DNA from 2 places in the Brevibacillus sp. SKDU10 genome. Region 1 is predicted to be linked to the other one. Evidence: predicted binding sites of a transcription regulator. Region 1 holds the regulator's gene; the other holds the start of a gene.
The links. Region 1 encodes CtsR, which represses protease genes until heat stress. Its sites were predicted from a motif close to ATGGTCAATAAAGGTCAAACA; they were not measured.

Region 1 (8,416 bases):
CCCCTGCTCTAATACCATCTTATATCTTTCCAAAGTTTGCAGTGCTTGATTCGTTTTCGCCAAAATAACGCTAATATCTTTAATAACATAGCGCTGAGTTCCTTGGTATAACGTAATGACATTGCGCCTTTGCGAAATGGCAATAACCAAATGGTTCGTTAATCGTGCTGTACGATCGGCTGTACGATGCCTTGTTCCCGTTTCATTCGAAACAACAGCCCCGCTGGGCAATAGCTGTGTGTTGGCATATAAAATCCGCTTAGCGTCCTCGCTGACAATAATAGCTCCATCCATTTTGGCCAATTCATATAAATGGGCTGGAGTAAATTCACAGTCAATATAAAAACCACCGTCAATGATGTTTTTCATCTGTGGACTACATCCCACAACAATTAAAGCGCCTGTTTTGGCATGTAGAACGTTTTCCAGCCCCTCACGAAAAGGCGTACCTGGAGCGACAAAACGCAAAGCATCCAACATCAAATATAGCTACCCCCTTATTGCATATTGCAAAGCTTCCTCCACATTTTTCACACCAATTACCTCAATCCCAGCAGGCTTTTCTAGTCCTCGCATGCTTCTCTCTGGAATAATGACCCGCTTAAAGCCCAGCTTTTCCGCTTCGCGTATACGTTGCTCAATTCGAGAAACACCGCGGACTTCGCCTGTTAAACCTATTTCTCCAATCACTACATCATATGGGTTCGTTGAATGATCTCGAAAACTACTAGCAATGCTTACCGCAATCGCTAAATCAATAGCAGGCTCATCTAATCGAACCCCACCCGCTACGTTTACATAGGCATCTTGATTTTGCAGCATTAAGCCTACTCGTTTCTCCAAAACGGCCATAATCATAGCAATTCGCTGATGATCTACCCCTGTTGCCATTCGACGAGGAGTAGCAAAGCTGGTTGGGGAAACTAATGCCTGTAGTTCAACAAGCACGGGTCGAGTTCCTTCCATACTTGCTACTACTGTTGATCCAGCAACTCCAATTGGCCGTTCCGCTAAGAATAACTCAGATGGGTTTTCTACTTCAGCTAGCCCTTTTTCTTTCATTTCAAAAATACCCATTTCATTTGTGGAACCAAATCGATTTTTAACCGCTCGTAAAATACGGAAGGTATTATGTCGATCTCCTTCAAAGTAAAGAACAGCATCAACCATATGCTCAAGCATACGCGGTCCAGCAATTGCTCCTTCTTTTGTAACATGTCCGACAATAAAGATAGCGATACCTTTACTTTTTGCTATTCGCATCAGATGGCTGGTACACTCTCGGACCTGAGCTACACTCCCTGCTGCGGATGTGACAGCAGGATGAAAAATGGTTTGGATTGAGTCAATAATGACCACATCAGGGTCGACAAACGTTATTTGCTCCTCCACCTGCTCCAAATCAGTCTCCGTCACTACTAGCAGATTTGATGTTTGTACACCAAGGCGATCAGCTCGCATTTTAATTTGTTTAACAGACTCCTCACCGGAGATATACAACACTTTATTATTCTGATGTGCAAGAGCAAAAGAAGTTTGGAGAAGTAAGGTAGACTTTCCGATCCCCGGATCTCCCCCAACAAGCACCAACGATCCCAAAACTAAACCGCCACCTAAGACACGGTTTAATTCACCTAAGGTGGTATCTAATCTTGGTTCCTCCTCACTTATGACCTCTGTGATGGGCTGTGCCTTTTGTTTAGTGGACATACCACGATCTCTACCACCAGCTTGTTTACGCTCTAATTCTTCAACCATCGTATTCCAATTATTACAGCCTGGACATTTTCCCAGCCATTTAGGACTTTCGTACCCGCATTCCTGACACACAAACTTTGTTTTTACTTTTGACATATAACATACTCCCGTATCTATAAATTCATTCTACTTGTTGTTCGTGCAACTACTGTTAAATCCTGCTAATGGACAGCATTTTTATATCACCTTACATTTATGCTAGATGTATAAAAAATATCCCCGAATCATCTTCGGGGATACATACTGCTTTCTCCTGAAATTATACCATGTTTTGCTTCAGGATTCGTTTATTTTGTTACTTTTACTTGTTCCAAGCGTTTTATCGTTAATTTGCCGTCTTCCGCATCAATCTGAACGGTATCTCCTTTTGTGATCGTTCCCTTGAGCAATTCCTCAGATAAGCGATCTTCAATATTTCGTTGAATCGCTCGACGTAGAGGTCGTGCACCATAGGCGGGATCAAAGCCCTCTTTAGCGAGAATTTTCTTAGCCTCTTCGCTTAGTTTGAAATCAATCTCCTGTTCGACTAGGCGTTTGCGCAAGTCCTCGGTCATCAAGGTAACGATTTTTTCAATATGCTCCTGTTCTAGAGAGTGGAACACAATAATTTCGTCGATACGGTTCAGGAACTCTGGACGGAAGCTACGTTTCAATTCATCCATGACTTTATCTTTCATATCTTGATATTTCTTTTCAGAATCATTTGTAGTAAAGCCAAGGGAGCTATTTTTCTTAATCATGCTTGCACCCACATTGGATGTCATGATGACTACCGTATTGCGGAAATCAACTGTCCGTCCTTTAGAGTCTGTTAATCTTCCATCATCAAGCACTTGTAATAAAATATTAAAGACATCTGGATGTGCCTTTTCAATTTCGTCTAGCAAAATAACTGAGTATGGTTTACGGCGAACCTTTTCTGTCAATTGACCGCCTTCATCATAACCCACATATCCTGGAGGCGCACCGACTAGACGGGCAGTGGTGTGCTTCTCCATGTACTCAGACATGTCTACACGGATCATGGCATCTTCATCACCGAATAATGTTTCAGCCACAGCACGAGCTAATTCTGTTTTACCTACCCCTGTAGGGCCTAAGAAGATAAACGAACCAATTGGACGCTTTGGATCTTTTAAGCCAGCACGAGCGCGACGTACTGCACGGGCAACTGATTTAACAGCCTCGTCCTGTCCAATAACTCGGTCGTGTAGAATATCTTCCATTTTTAATAGACGTTGTGTTTCTTCTTCCTTCAATTTTAAAACAGGAATACCAGTCCAGTTAGCTACCACATGAGCGATATCCTCCTGAGTAACCTCCATGTTTAGTTTTCCTTGTCTCTCTTTCCAATCCTTCTTAGTGGAATCGAGCTCCTCGCGCAGTTTTTGTTCCTTATCTCTTAAAGCTGCAGCTTCTTCAAATTCCTGAGATTGTACGGCTGCGTCCTTTTCTTTGCGAACCTCTTCTAATCGTGCTTCTAGCTCTTTTAGGTTAGGTGGTACGGTAAAGGATTGCAAGCGAACCTTGGAAGCTGCCTCGTCAATTAAATCAATAGCTTTATCTGGCAAAAAGCGATCCGTTATATAACGATCTGACAATTTTACCGCTTGCTTAATAGCTTCATCTGTAATTTTTACACGATGATGGGCTTCATAACGATCACGTAAACCGCTTAAGATTTTAATCGCATCTTCAGGAGTCGGTTCATCTACTTGAATGGGTTGGAAGCGGCGTTCGAGCGCGGCATCCTTCTCAATGTATTTACGATACTCATCCAGCGTGGTGGCACCGACACATTGTAGCTCGCCGCGAGCAAGTGCTGGTTTAAGAATGTTGGATGCATCAATCGCTCCCTCAGCCCCACCTGCTCCAATTAATGTATGCAACTCGTCAATGAACAAAATAATATTTCCTGCTTGTCGAATTTCATCCATAATTTTTTTCAGACGATCCTCGAATTCACCACGATATTTGGTGCCGGCTACCACTGTACCCATATCTAAAGTCATGACACGTTTATCACGCAAAGTTTCTGGGATCTCATTATTAACAATTTTTTGGGCGAGACCCTCAGCTATCGCTGTCTTACCAACACCCGGTTCACCAATTAATACTGGGTTATTCTTTGTCCGTCTGCTCAATACCTGAATCACACGTTCAATTTCCTTCTGACGACCGATCACCGGATCAAGTGAACCTTCTTTAGCAATAGCCGTCAAGTCCCGTGCTAATCCATCTAAAGTAGGAGTGTTTGCCGATGAGTTGCTTCCAGAAGGCTGATGAGATGACATCATTTCTGAGCTACCCAATAATTGCAATACCTGTTGACGTGCTTTATTTAGGCTAATGCCTAGGTTGTTCATGATTCGCGCAGCAATTCCCTCTCCCTCGCGAATTAGACCTAACAAAATATGTTCGGTTCCCACGTACGTATGACCTAGCTTGCGAGCCTCGTCCATGGACAGCTCAATTACTTTCTTAGCTCGTGGGGTGTAGTTTGGTGTATAATTTGTCGTGTTTGCCGGTTGTTCAGGAGCACGACCGATTAAAGATTCCACTTCATTTTGAATTTTATCAAGTCCGAGACCGAGTGCTTGAAGTGCTTTTGCCGCAATTCCTTCTCCCTCTCGGATCAGACCTAAAAGAACATGTTCGGTTCCAATATCTTTGTGACCTAAACGAACTGCCTCTTCCAATGCTAAAGCTAATACTTTTTGTGCACGCTCTGTAAATCGTCCAAACATCATAGTATAAGCACCTCCATTACTCTTCTCTTATGAATTGCCTTTTAGTCGTTCTCGAATGACATAAGCTCTACGCTCATCTCGTTGTTCTGCTGTTAATTTCTGTCCCGCATCATATTGTAAAAAACCGGGTTGTGTGCTAACTAACAGTTCATTTACAACAAATGGGCTGCATGCTTGTAAATAACCCAAATCTATTCCCAAGCGTACATCAGATAAGCGCTGAGCCGCTTCTTTTGATTCTACCGTTCTGGCATGAGTCAAAATCCCATAAGAACGAAAAATCTTATCCTCAATAGATATGCGATTATGCTCTTGCAAATACTGACGCGCTTCTCGCTCTTGTTCAATAATTTGGCTTGCAACGCTGTATAGATTTGAGATAATATCTGCTTCCGACATACCAAGTGTCACTTGATTGGAAAGCTGAAAGAGGTTGCCAACAGCTTCGCTTCCTTCCCCATACAAACCGCGAACAACCAAGCCTACTTGAGTAATTGCCTGCAAAATTCGATTAATCTGCTGGGTCATCACAAGTGCCGGTAAATGCAACATGACAGAAGCACGTATACCAGTACCTACGTTTGTAGGACAACTAGTTAAATAGCCTCGTTTTTCATCAAAAGCATAATTGACTTGTTTTTCGAAGATATCATCCATCTTGCTTCCTTTTTCCCAGGCTTCCCGCAATTGAAAACCTGGCAAGAAAACCTGAATACGTAGATGGTCTTCTTCATTGACCAATACACTGATGGATTCGTCCTCACTTAAAATGACGGCACCTTTTCTGGATTCCTCAGCCAAATTAGGGCTGATGAGATGTTTTTCTACCAGCACTCTCTTTTCAAGAGGCTTCATGTCCTCCATGGACAACAGTTCGAAGGAGCCTTTCTTCTTCATAGAAGCCGAATCGATTACTTCTTTTACTTTACGTACGACCTCTTCTGCTTGTGAGTCAGTAGCTAAGAGTGGAAAAGGATGCTGACGTAGGTTCCTAGCGATTCGCAACCGCGTACTAATAACAATATCAGAATCAGGACCCTCACCTTTCATCCAATTGCTCCATGGGTGCTGGGTAAAACGCTGTAGGGACATACTTGATGTTCACCTCCACCATTTATTCACTTGGATTGTTCAATCTTTTGTTCCAGTGCACGAATACGGTCTCTAATTTCCGCTGCCTTTTCAAACTCCTCTGTAGCAATATGCTGTTGAAGAGCAGTTTTTAGTTGCTGTAAATCCTTTTTTATCTTTAATTGGCTACCTGTACGTTCAGGTACTTTCCCCATATGCTGGGTATTTCCATGAATTCTTCTAAAAAGCGGGTCAAGTTTAGCTCCAAAATGGTTATAACAATCACTACAACCAAAACGACCACTCTTGCTAAATTGTGTATAGGTTAATCCGCATGTTTCGCAACGCGTAAGCGGAGAAACTGTATTTTGGTTAATCTGTTGACTGCTGACACCTTTGTTCATTGGGTCAAAATTTAATAGACCAGCCAATAAATTATTTAGACCAAAATTACCAAAGCCTGAGAAATATTCGCCTTTTTCCTTGGCACATTGCTCGCAAATGTGAGTCTCAGACTTTTCACCATTTACGATTTTGGTAAGATGTAAGGTTGCGGGACGTTTGCCGCACTCTTCACAATTCATAATAAGAACCTCCTTACAAGTCAATCGGTACAACCAGACTTTTAGGGTTAATTCTATTTTTTGCAAAGGTGTAACTTCTATGTTATGAGAATTGATGTAATCATATGCTTTAAGATACTGGCTCTTAGCTGATCTCGTAAAGGTGTATGAACCATCAGCACCTGTCTTGAGGTGGCTACCTTCATTAAGGTGGCTTCTCGTAAACTAATCCATCTTTCTTCCACTAATCGATCAATGAGAGAGTAACCGTATGATTGAGTTATACTATCTCCAATCATTTCTTCCGTCAAAAGCTCCTGTAATGTATCCTTACACAAAATTTGCGCCTTTCGAATCCGGATAAAGCCTCCACCGCCACGTTTACTTTCAACAATATATCCTTTTTCAATAGAGAAACGAGTGTTAATGACGTAATTAATTTGGGACGGTACACATTGAAACTTTTCGGCAATATCACTCCGCTGAATTTCAATAGCTCCATTCGGACTCTCCTGAAGTATGCTCTTTAAATGCTTCTCAATGATGTCCGATATATTTCGCAAAGTGTCGCCTCCTTGCCTAAGAATATGAGTGAAACTAAGGGCATTAAAATTAATTTTTTAGTTAGTCAATTTGACTTTGACTATCTTTGACTTTTATTATAATTACTTTTTTATTTACTTTCAACCCTTATTTCCCTTACTCCTTTATTTTGGTCAAAAAAGGTCTATTTCAACCTGCATCAATTAAAAAAACCACCTTCAAAAAGGTGGTTCACTTTTACCTGTTCATTTAGATTGATAAAATGGTACTTGTTGAAGTAACTCCGCATAGCCTTGAATGACTGCATCTGCGTTTTTCAACTCACCAGAATCAGCAAAGCCAAAATCACAGCCTATTGTCCATAAATGATTTTTTTTACCTGCCTCAACATCTGACTTACGATCTCCTACCATGACTGCCTGCTTAATATCGTATGTTTTTAGAAGAAGGGCTACTAGATCTACTTTTGACTCAGTTTGGAAACGTCCGGCTGAGTATAGATCAGTAAAAAGATGCGTGATGTTAAAGTGCTCACATATTGCCTCGACATAACCGTCCATGGCATTAGATGCTACAAAAAGCGCAATTCCCTTCTCGTGCAGTGCTGTTAGTTGTTCTACCACTCCCGGATACAGGGAAACAACACCTTCATCCAATAATTTCTCTTCATGCTTAGCTAATAACTCCGTAGCCAGTTCCCTTGTCTTTTCATCTGCTTCCGGTAGCATTTCATCCCATATCTCGTCTAGAACCATACCCAAGGTACTAGTAATAGCACGATCATCAGGAAGTTCACCATTCCATAGATGACGATCTCGTAAATCTTGAAAGGTGCGTCTAAAACCTGGAATAGCCATAGACTCTGTCTGCAATAAAGTACCATCCATGTCAAAAATAACGGCATGCTGTATGCTCACTCTACCACCTCAATATCGTGTTGTTACATGATTGTGACCGATTTTCACAGAACTCACTCATCTACTGCATATCTTGCTTAATAAATGCAGCGATGTCATAAGCGGCAAACGGACGTGCAATCATTTCTGCTTGTTGTCGCATTGCTTTAGACTTTTGTTCATCTAAAAGCACTTGCTCAATTGAGTATATCAAATCTCGACTCTCTGTAGCGTGGACAGCACAGCCATTGTTTAACAAAAAGTGACTATTTCGTTCCTCTTGACCTGGCAATGGATTAAAAATAACCATAGGAACACGTTTGCTTAATACCTCAGCAGTTGTTAGACCACCTGATTTTGTCACAATCGCATCGGCTACTTCTAAATACTCATGAAAATTATCTACATATTGTAATGCCACTACATCATGAGAATACGAACGGTTTGTAACACTTCTATATAATTTTTCATTTAGACCTGTTAAGACGAAAATTTTCAAAGGAATATGTAAGGCATCGAGACCTTGCAATACTTTATCCATGGGGCCTAATCCCAATCCACCACCGGACAATATTAATACTTTTTGGTCCGGCTTGATTTCAAATTTAGCACGAAGCCCCTGTTTATTAACCTCTTCTCTAAATTTGCGCATAATCGGGATGCCCATTGGTTTAAATTTTTGACGATTTTCATGATAAAGATCAACTAAGTAAAAAAGCTGTTCACTAGCAATAAAATAATGGTCAATATGATGATTTACCCAGGATGGATGAATTGTATAATCCGTTATAATTGTATAAATTGGTTCCGTCCACTGATTACGTCCCTTTAATAC
Region 2 (8,416 bases), on a different contig from region 1:
GATTACCTATGGGGAATTATACTTGCGACATGATGCGAAACGAGTAAGTCAGGAGATCGTGGCTATCCTTCGCCAGATTATATTGCAACAAGAAAGGAAGTGATGTGACATGTCATTCGCCGCACACACGAAAAAAGAGTTAACAATGATTGAAGCTTCGACTTGCTGTAATCGAGCAGAACTTGCTGCACTGATTCGCATGAATGGAACCATTCAATTAGGAACAGGAAAATTTATATTGGATATCTCTACAGAGAATGCGGCGATTGCACGAAGAATTTATACGTTGGTTAAGCAAATTTTTCAGATTCATGCCGAATTATTAGTACGTAAAAAAATGCGTCTGAAAAAAAACAACGTGTATATTGTGCGAATACCACTTCGGGCTTATGAGATCCTAGAAGATTTACGGATTATGGATAAGAATTTAACGTTTTATCCTGGCATTTCACCTGATCTCGTGGCGAATGAATGTTGCGTGCGCGCGTTTCTTCGAGGTGCATTCCTTGCAGGGGGTTCTGTAAACCATCCAGAGGCTTCTAGCTACCATTTAGAAATTTTTTCGGCGTACCAGGATTTTTGCGAAGCGTTGACCGTTTTAGCGAATCGCTATGAATTGAATGCCAAATGTATTGAACGCAAAAAAGGTTTTGTTATGTACATAAAGGAAGGCGAAAAAATAACCGACTTTTTAAGTGTAATTGGTGCACATCAGGCCTTGTTGTATTTTGAAGACGTGCGTATTGTTAAGGACATGCGGAATTCAGTTAATCGTTTGCATAACTGTGAGATTGCCAATATCAACAAGACGGTAAATGCCGCTACGAAACAAATGGAGAATATTCAACTGATCGAAAAAGAAATCGGTCTTGAGAATTTACCCATTCGCTTACGAGAGGTAGCTGAGCTTCGCTTACAAAACCCTGACATTAATTTGAAGGAATTAGGCGAGATGATTCCGAGCGGAGTCGTGAGCAAGTCTGGAATTAACCATCGCTTGCGTAAAATAAATGAGATTGCAGATAACCTGCGAGAAAAACTGAGTCTTTCTACGTAGGGACATGTTATAATAGAAATAAAGGAAAATTCCAAGCGGGGAGGTCCAAGATGGTACAGCAACGGGTTATGGTTAAACTTAAAACAGGGTTACAAGCCCGCCCAGCGGCATTCTTTGTTCAAGAAGCAAATCGATACCGTTCTGAAATTTACGTAGAAAAAGACAATAAAAAGGTGAATGCCAAAAGCATCATGGGAATTATGAGTTTGGCGATCAGCTCGGGAACAGAGATTACCATCTTGGCTAGTGGGGATGATGCCCAAATGGCGGTCGATACACTGGCTGGTCTCATTAATAAAGACGAATAAAATGTAAACGCTAAACCAGCAGATATTGCTGGTTTTTGCTTGTATGTCCTGCTGCTTATGGTGAAATCCTAATTAGGAATATCTGAGCCAGGAGGGAAGCGTATGTCCAATAAAGCTAAGGGATTACCAGATTGCTGTCTAGAAGGCAGAGATAAGAACTTTATGGATATTGATCGTATGGTCAATGAAGGGCTGGGAGGCGGTACGGTGGCTGAATATAACGGCTTGATTGAAGAGACTACCGTTGATTCCATGGATGGAGAGTATACAACAAATAAAGAATTACGCGGCAACGAACAGTAATTTCTTTATTCCCTATTGATAAATGGTAACGAATATGTAAAAGAGGGCAACCTAGGGTCGCCCTCTTTATGTGTATCTTACCTTATTTTCTAGTGATAACCTCGTCGATCAGGCCGTATTCCTTTGCAGCTTGAGCGGACAGGAAGTTGTCGCGATCTGTATCTTTAGCAATCCGTTCGTATGGTTGACCCGTACGTTCAGCATAGATGCGGTTTAGATGTTCACGCATTTTAATGATACGTTTTGCGGCAATTTCGATGTCACTCGCTTGACCTTGAGCGCCACCTAGAGGTTGGTGAATCATGATTTCGCTATTAGGCAAAGCATAACGCTTTCCTTTTGCTCCGGCACAAAGCAGGAACGATCCCATAGATGCAGCTAATCCAACACAGATCGTTGATACATCTGGTTTAATATATTGCATCGTGTCATAGATAGCCATACCGGCTGTAATTGATCCACCAGGGCTGTTTATATAGATGCTGATGTCTTTGTCAGGATCTTCTGCCTGTAGGAATAAGAGCTGAGCTACAACACTATTAGCTACCTGATCATTAATAGGTGTTCCCAAAAAGATAATACGATCTTTTAATAAACGGGAATAGATATCGTAAGCGCGTTCTCCACGATTTGTTTGTTCAATTACAGTTGGAATTAGATTCATATTCATTCACGTTCCTCCTCCCTTTTCTTACAATAATCATACACAATTGGTCAATAAAGGTCAAACAAAATCAGAACTCTACTCCATTATTTAACCCAAAAAATGTATATTTTAAACCTTGTCTAAAAAATTAAAGTGCGGCTCTTTTGTTACTGGCACGCACACAGCTTGTAATCGCGCCGAAGAAATATATATTGACCAACATTCCGAGTAAAAAGCCTAATAAAGGGATTTGGATGATAAGTACTAATAGGAATACACCAATAAATTCAGCAAATAAGGGTGAGATTTTCCACTGAAAAAAGCTTATTAACTTTTGTCCCAACCAAGTGCCAACATACACTTTCCCTAAAATAAGCAGCAGGGTGTAGGCGATTGCAATAATGAAACCTACAGGAATACCAACAACAGTAAGTAACATCACAATACTAAGCAATGGAGCCAAGATAAAAATAAGCAAGCCGACCCCAAATTGTTTAAAAGGATGGCGAGTGTGCAACTGTTGGCTCACATTGTATAGAGAACCGGCAAAGAAATAACGGATAAGTAGCCAAAAAATTAATGTACTTAAGCATGAAGAGACAGACATCATTAACATAAAGGAGCCGTAGGAAGGTCTAGGTTCAATAATAGTATGCTTGTGCTGTCCCTTGATATTAGCTCCAGCATCAATTTGAGCAGGCTCAAATGATGTATAAATAAGATCACCCTGAATGGTAGCTGTAGGCTTAAGATGAAGAGATTCTACTTGGAATAGGGAAGTACCTTCCCCTAATAAACCTGAAATCGTGGCTTGATTGTAGAACCCATTTGTCTCTTTCCCAACACGTCCTTCTATGTTCATTTCATTGACAAAACCTAAAATACTGCCGTTCACGTTCCCAGATTGATTTACACGAAGCTCATCAGCACCGGCCGATATGTTCTTCTGAACAGTACCTGAGACAGTGAGTGCTTGAGAATAGGAGCGTACGTTACCGCCTACTGTCCCTGATACGTTTGTAAGATAAGCAAATGAGATTACATCTCCTGTTACAGTTCCTTTTATATCGATCGTTTCTGCAAAAGCATATAAGTCCCCATCTATTGTTCCATCAATCACTACTTTACTGGCATTTGTTATAACATCCCCGTGATGTACCTCATTAGACTTTACTTGATAGAGCTCTCCATTGTGGAGATTGATAGCATAAGCAGAACTAGCCAAGATAAAACAAAAAACAAGCAAGAAAGAGAGGAAGAATATTCTCTTACTCATTATCTAGTTCTCCAGTTATTCGCGTTCATTTTGCTGGACAGGCGAATAGAATATAATAAAATGGCTAGAACAAACAAAATAGAAGAGATAAAGCCAATGAGGTAGAAATTCTTAAACATCAGTAAAATCATTGTTGCTTTTTCTTTTAACCAGAACATGGAGCTCCAGATTGATTGCCACTGAAATAAAGAATTAATTGCGCTATTCCAGTCATTTAGCCAGTTGATTCCAGCTAAGAGCATGACAAGAAAGAAACCAAGGGATGCTCCAAAAACAAAGCGTAGACGATGAACAAATAGGTGGTGACGGTTTTGATTAAAGGATGCAATTTGATTAATTTGATCGCAAACGTTTTTTTCCAAGTGGATAGGTGGAAGCGTAGGTGTTGTTAAATGAATGGCTTTTACAAGGTCTGCCTGCTCTTCAAGAAAAGTAGCGTATAGTTTTTGACACTCGGAGCAGCTTTGCAAATGGCTGGCCACTTGTTGATGTTCCTCTTGGATTAATTCACCGTCTGCATACATCATGAAAGTAAACTCATCCGGATGTTGCATTGTATACACTCCTTTCTATTGATTTATGGCTCAGCAACTCTTTTAAAAACTTCCGGGAACGGAATAGACGGGTACCAACCGTATTTTTGCTCATTCCTACAATGGCGCCAATTTCTTCATAGCTTAGCTCATCCACAAAACGAAGAGTAACAATTAATCGATCTACTTCCTCCAAGTGATATAACAGTTCCTGAATATGGGAGTAAAACTCCTTTTTCATAAATAAGGTTTCCGGTGTTTCAACGGATTTTTGTTGTTTATTTACTTGGTGATACAATTGGTCGTCCTTCATGGTAATTTCCTTCTTTTTTCTAAGGAAATCAATGCAAGTATTTGAGGATAAGCGGTATAGCCAAGAATGGAAAGGATAGGATTGATCAAATTTATTTAGGTTTTGGGCTACTTTTAGCCAAATATCATTGCATACGTCCTGGGAATCATGATAGGAATAGACCATTTTGAGGACGATGCGCTGCACGCGCTGATCAAAAAGCTCAACAAGCAGAGGGAAGGAATTAGCATCCCCTTTTAGAAATCTCAGGATATATTCTAAAGCTTTTCGATTTAGCGCATAAAGATCTTCGCGTGATTGCTCTTCCACATTCGGTCCTCCTTTCTAGTACTAGTACGTAAGTTTTATCTTAAAAATTTCGTTAATCTAAATCCTTTTCTTCATTCGACTTATGAGGTTCTTCTTCCTTCAAATCTTTTCCAGTATCTTCTGTTAGGTCAATCATGACCCGCATTTTTGCCTTCATTTTTTTTCCTTTAATAATGGTGTAGTCTGTAATGTCTCGATGTTCTAAGCGACTAATTGCCTCCGCTAATTCCTCTGAAGTTAAATAGGGCTGGATTGTTAGAAGGCATTCATCTTCATTTGATTCCTGATAAATGAGAAATAATTGTTCTTCCATATTGATAGACCTCCCTAGTATTTATCCACAAAGTTATCAACAGGTTGTGCACAAAACATTTGTTCGTGGAATTGTTTTATGGTTATTATGTGACAACAGCACTAGATCATACGGAGGCAGACGGGTTATCATACGTCAATAATTATGCATTGTGCATAGAAAGCTGTATTCCCTTGGTTTGTTTTTGAATGTTCTGTACAATGGAAAGGGGACTGTACACCAAACAAACGGGGGTGATGGAAAATTGAGTTCCATGATTATTGCTGTTGTTGTCATTGTCGGTATCATAGTTGGATGTTCGATTTGGGCAATAAATAAAGGATATTCTTACAAAAACAAAATAGACGATATAGATAAGTAAAAGAAAAAACACACCGCATTCAGGTGTGTTTTACTTTTATAAGACGAGAAAAAATGTTAGGTAGAAAAGATCGCATAATAATAGCTATTAAGGTTAAAACAAAGACTTAATATCGCCGGTATTAGGGTTTACGATATACCAGCCGTAGGTGTTAATATAACGATCTCCGCTCTGGAAGTTATTTACCACCTCTTGATAAATCTGGATGACATAATTTCCGCGTTCATCATCGTGATCATAAGCAATCGTGAAATTCTCCGGTACCTCTTTCCCATATTTCTGGCGTACCAATTCTACAGCTTGATACTTAGAATAGGTTTTGCTTGTCGGGAGTTTACCGATGTAGACAGAGAGTGATTTCCCATCGTATACGATCGGTTTGCCAAGGTTTTCTGCTGCAAAACGAACAGGGACATATGCTGTATTTTTGTATAGAAATCCTTGTGTTTGAACAGGTGGTGATTTAGGTACACCATCGAAGTAAAAAGTAATAGGCTTTTCCATATCTGGTTTGACAGCCATTTCTGAAGCAGCATAGGCGATAGAGGAGGATAATAGAGCCCCGATTCCAATGCCAATTGCTAACGATTTTACATTTAACTTACCCATACTTAAATAAGCCCCACTTATCTTTATTTTTGTTAATCACAGTATGACAAATGATGACAAAATCTGCAAAAGTCGCGGGTAATAGGAAATTGTATCTAACGATCATAAATAATGGGTAGAAATTTTGTATTTCGCCCTGTAAAACCTCGTATCATGTGAGATATTTCATTTCATCATAGGATTACTGGAGTGTCATCTCATTCTCAAGCACTACAGAAGCGCAGGAAAGCTCATAAAGAAAGCAAAACTAAGTAGAAAGACCCATTTGCTTAGTAGTAAGTAGCTTTACAAAATGACTGCGCTTTCAAAATACCTAGTAATCTAAAGGCATTTGTTGCTTGGACAAGGTTAGTGTTTATCGCAGAAGCATTACTACATAAAGAAACATCCATGACATTGTTAACCACCCTACACAAAATAGTACCTTCCGCATAAATACCACCAACTTTTAGAATAATCTGATAATATTATAGCAAAGGAATTATGCAATGGATATCATTTTTAAAGAATCAGCTAAAATTAGATGCGGCTTCATTTTTGCACACATAAAAACCCCCGTAATAAACGGAGGCTTCGAGGTTTAACTAATATGGTACGCCCGATAGGAATCGAACCTACGCACGCGGTTCCGGAGACCGCTGCTCTATCCACTGAGCTACGGGCGCATATGTTTCAGACAACAAAGTTTATTATATACGAAAATGGAGCATAGGACAACTTTTTTACTGTATGATTAAAAAGAGCAACAAAAAAAGAGTCTTTGCCGAGCCAACCTTGATATACTGTATGAAAAGTGTGTCAATAAAAGATACGTCTTGGCAGGAAAATTGCATGAACGCTATAATAGAGGAAGAGAGTAAGGAAAGGTGGAAAGAAGTTGTTGGAGCTATCGACAGCTTGATGGTTTCTGACGGGGAGGAGGAATGCAATATGAATATGGGCTTAGGTTTGTATCAAGAACAGACGTTAAAGTTAGTGATGACGCCTGAATTGCGTCAAGCTATTACGATATTGCAGTTTTCGGCCATTGATCTGATGAATTATTTGCAGGACCAAGCGATCGAAAATCCAGTGATTGATCTTCAGGAAATTGCGGTTGCCCAAGAACCGTTGCCTGTAGATAAACGGGAAAAAAGCTTGGACTTTGATTGGAAGGAATTATTGAATAATCCGGGGCATAATGATTTTTCAGTCAACAGAGATGAAAGCGCCTACAGTCCTCTAGATTATGTGAGTGATACACGAACCACCTTATTTTCTCATTTAGAAGAACAACTCGGTTATGTAAAAAGATTGACGCCAGTACAACGTCAGATTGCCCAATATATTATAGGAAATCTTGATGAGCGAGGTTATCTAGAAGTGCCTGTCACTGACATTAAGGAGCGGTTAGGAGTTGATTTGGCGGAGGTAGAGGATGTTCTTCGAGTGATTCAGCATTTAGACCCGGCTGGTGTAGCTGCGCGTTCGCTAGAAGAATGCTTGCTGTTACAACTAGAGCATGAGGGACAGGATGACGAACATATCGTAGAAGTCATTAAGCATCATCTAGTTGATCTGGCAAATAATCGTTTTGGAAAAATTGCTGAACAGCTTCATATAAGCGTAGGTGATGTACAACGGATTGCTGATTTGGTTCGTACACTGAATCCGAGACCTGGAGCGGCTTATAGCAGCGCAGATATACGCTACATTGTTCCTGATGTTACAGTTGAAAAGGTAATGGGAGAATATATTGTCATTGTCAACGATTCTTCGTTACCGCGATTGTCTATCAATCCCTTTTATGAACGAATGCTAAAAGAGAAAACCGAGAAGGATGAGGCTCGGCAATTTGTTCATGAAAAACTAAATGCAGCGGTGTGGCTTGCAAAAAGTCTAGAGCAAAGAAGAATGACCCTGTTGCGTGTAACACAGGCGATTGTTGACTTGCAGAATGACTTTTTTGAGAAAGGGATTCATTATTTAAAACCGATGACTCAAAAAGATATTGCGGAGCGAGTTCAATTGCATGAATCTACAATCAGTCGTGCTACCAGTAATAAATATGTACAAACTCCCCGCGGTGTTTTCGAATTAAAGTACTTCTTTACTTCGGCCCTGTCCACCGCAAGTGGAGAAGCGGCATCTTCAGAAAGCGTGAAGAAACGAATCAAAGCTTTCATTGACAAAGAAGATCGGAATAAACCATATTCGGATCAAAAGCTAGCGGAATTGCTGGAGAAAGAAGGGATTGAAATCTCCCGGCGTACTGTGGCTAAGTATCGAGAGGAAATGTTGATCTCATCGTCTGCTAAACGAAAACGCTTTTTGTAATGATAAAATGAATGTAAAATAAGAGAAGATAAAGGAGCCAACCCGTTAACATGGCTAGCGCAGAAAGCAAAC

Region 2: clpP (ATP-dependent Clp endopeptidase proteolytic subunit ClpP) is a predicted target of CtsR. The motif match lies at 2,379-2,399, and genes of this name have one in related genera.

The regions. Positions count from the first base shown of each region.
Region 1 covers NZ_LSSO01000212.1:740-9,155, reverse strand. The annotation lists gene disA (DNA integrity scanning diadenylate cyclase DisA) at 1-480, opposite strand, end outside; gene radA (DNA repair protein RadA) at 490-1,854, opposite strand; gene AYJ08_RS21960 (ATP-dependent Clp protease ATP-binding subunit) at 2,046-4,508, opposite strand; gene mcsB (protein-arginine kinase McsB) at 4,536-5,600, opposite strand; gene mcsA (protein-arginine kinase activator protein McsA) at 5,627-6,163, opposite strand; gene AYJ08_RS21945 (CtsR family transcriptional regulator) at 6,241-6,705, opposite strand; gene AYJ08_RS21940 (HAD family hydrolase) at 6,931-7,602, opposite strand; gene AYJ08_RS21935 (MGDG synthase family glycosyltransferase) at 7,664-8,416, opposite strand, start outside.
Region 2 covers NZ_LSSO01000214.1:7,820-16,235, reverse strand. The annotation lists gene AYJ08_RS22460 (gluconeogenesis factor YvcK family protein) at 1-103, shown strand, start outside; gene whiA (DNA-binding protein WhiA) at 110-1,057, shown strand; gene AYJ08_RS22450 (HPr family phosphocarrier protein) at 1,108-1,365, shown strand; gene AYJ08_RS22445 (hypothetical protein) at 1,468-1,668, shown strand; gene clpP (ATP-dependent Clp endopeptidase proteolytic subunit ClpP) at 1,751-2,332, opposite strand; gene AYJ08_RS22435 (polymer-forming cytoskeletal protein) at 2,463-3,590, opposite strand; gene AYJ08_RS22430 (anti-sigma factor family protein) at 3,590-4,144, opposite strand; gene AYJ08_RS22425 (RNA polymerase sigma factor) at 4,128-4,745, opposite strand; gene AYJ08_RS22420 (hypothetical protein) at 4,798-5,058, opposite strand; gene ytzI (YtzI protein) at 5,312-5,419, shown strand; gene AYJ08_RS22410 (stalk domain-containing protein) at 5,513-6,028, opposite strand; tRNA gene AYJ08_RS22405 (tRNA-Arg) at 6,619-6,693, opposite strand; gene rpoN (RNA polymerase factor sigma-54) at 6,959-8,344, shown strand; gene AYJ08_RS22395 (glutaredoxin family protein) at 8,395-8,416, shown strand, end outside.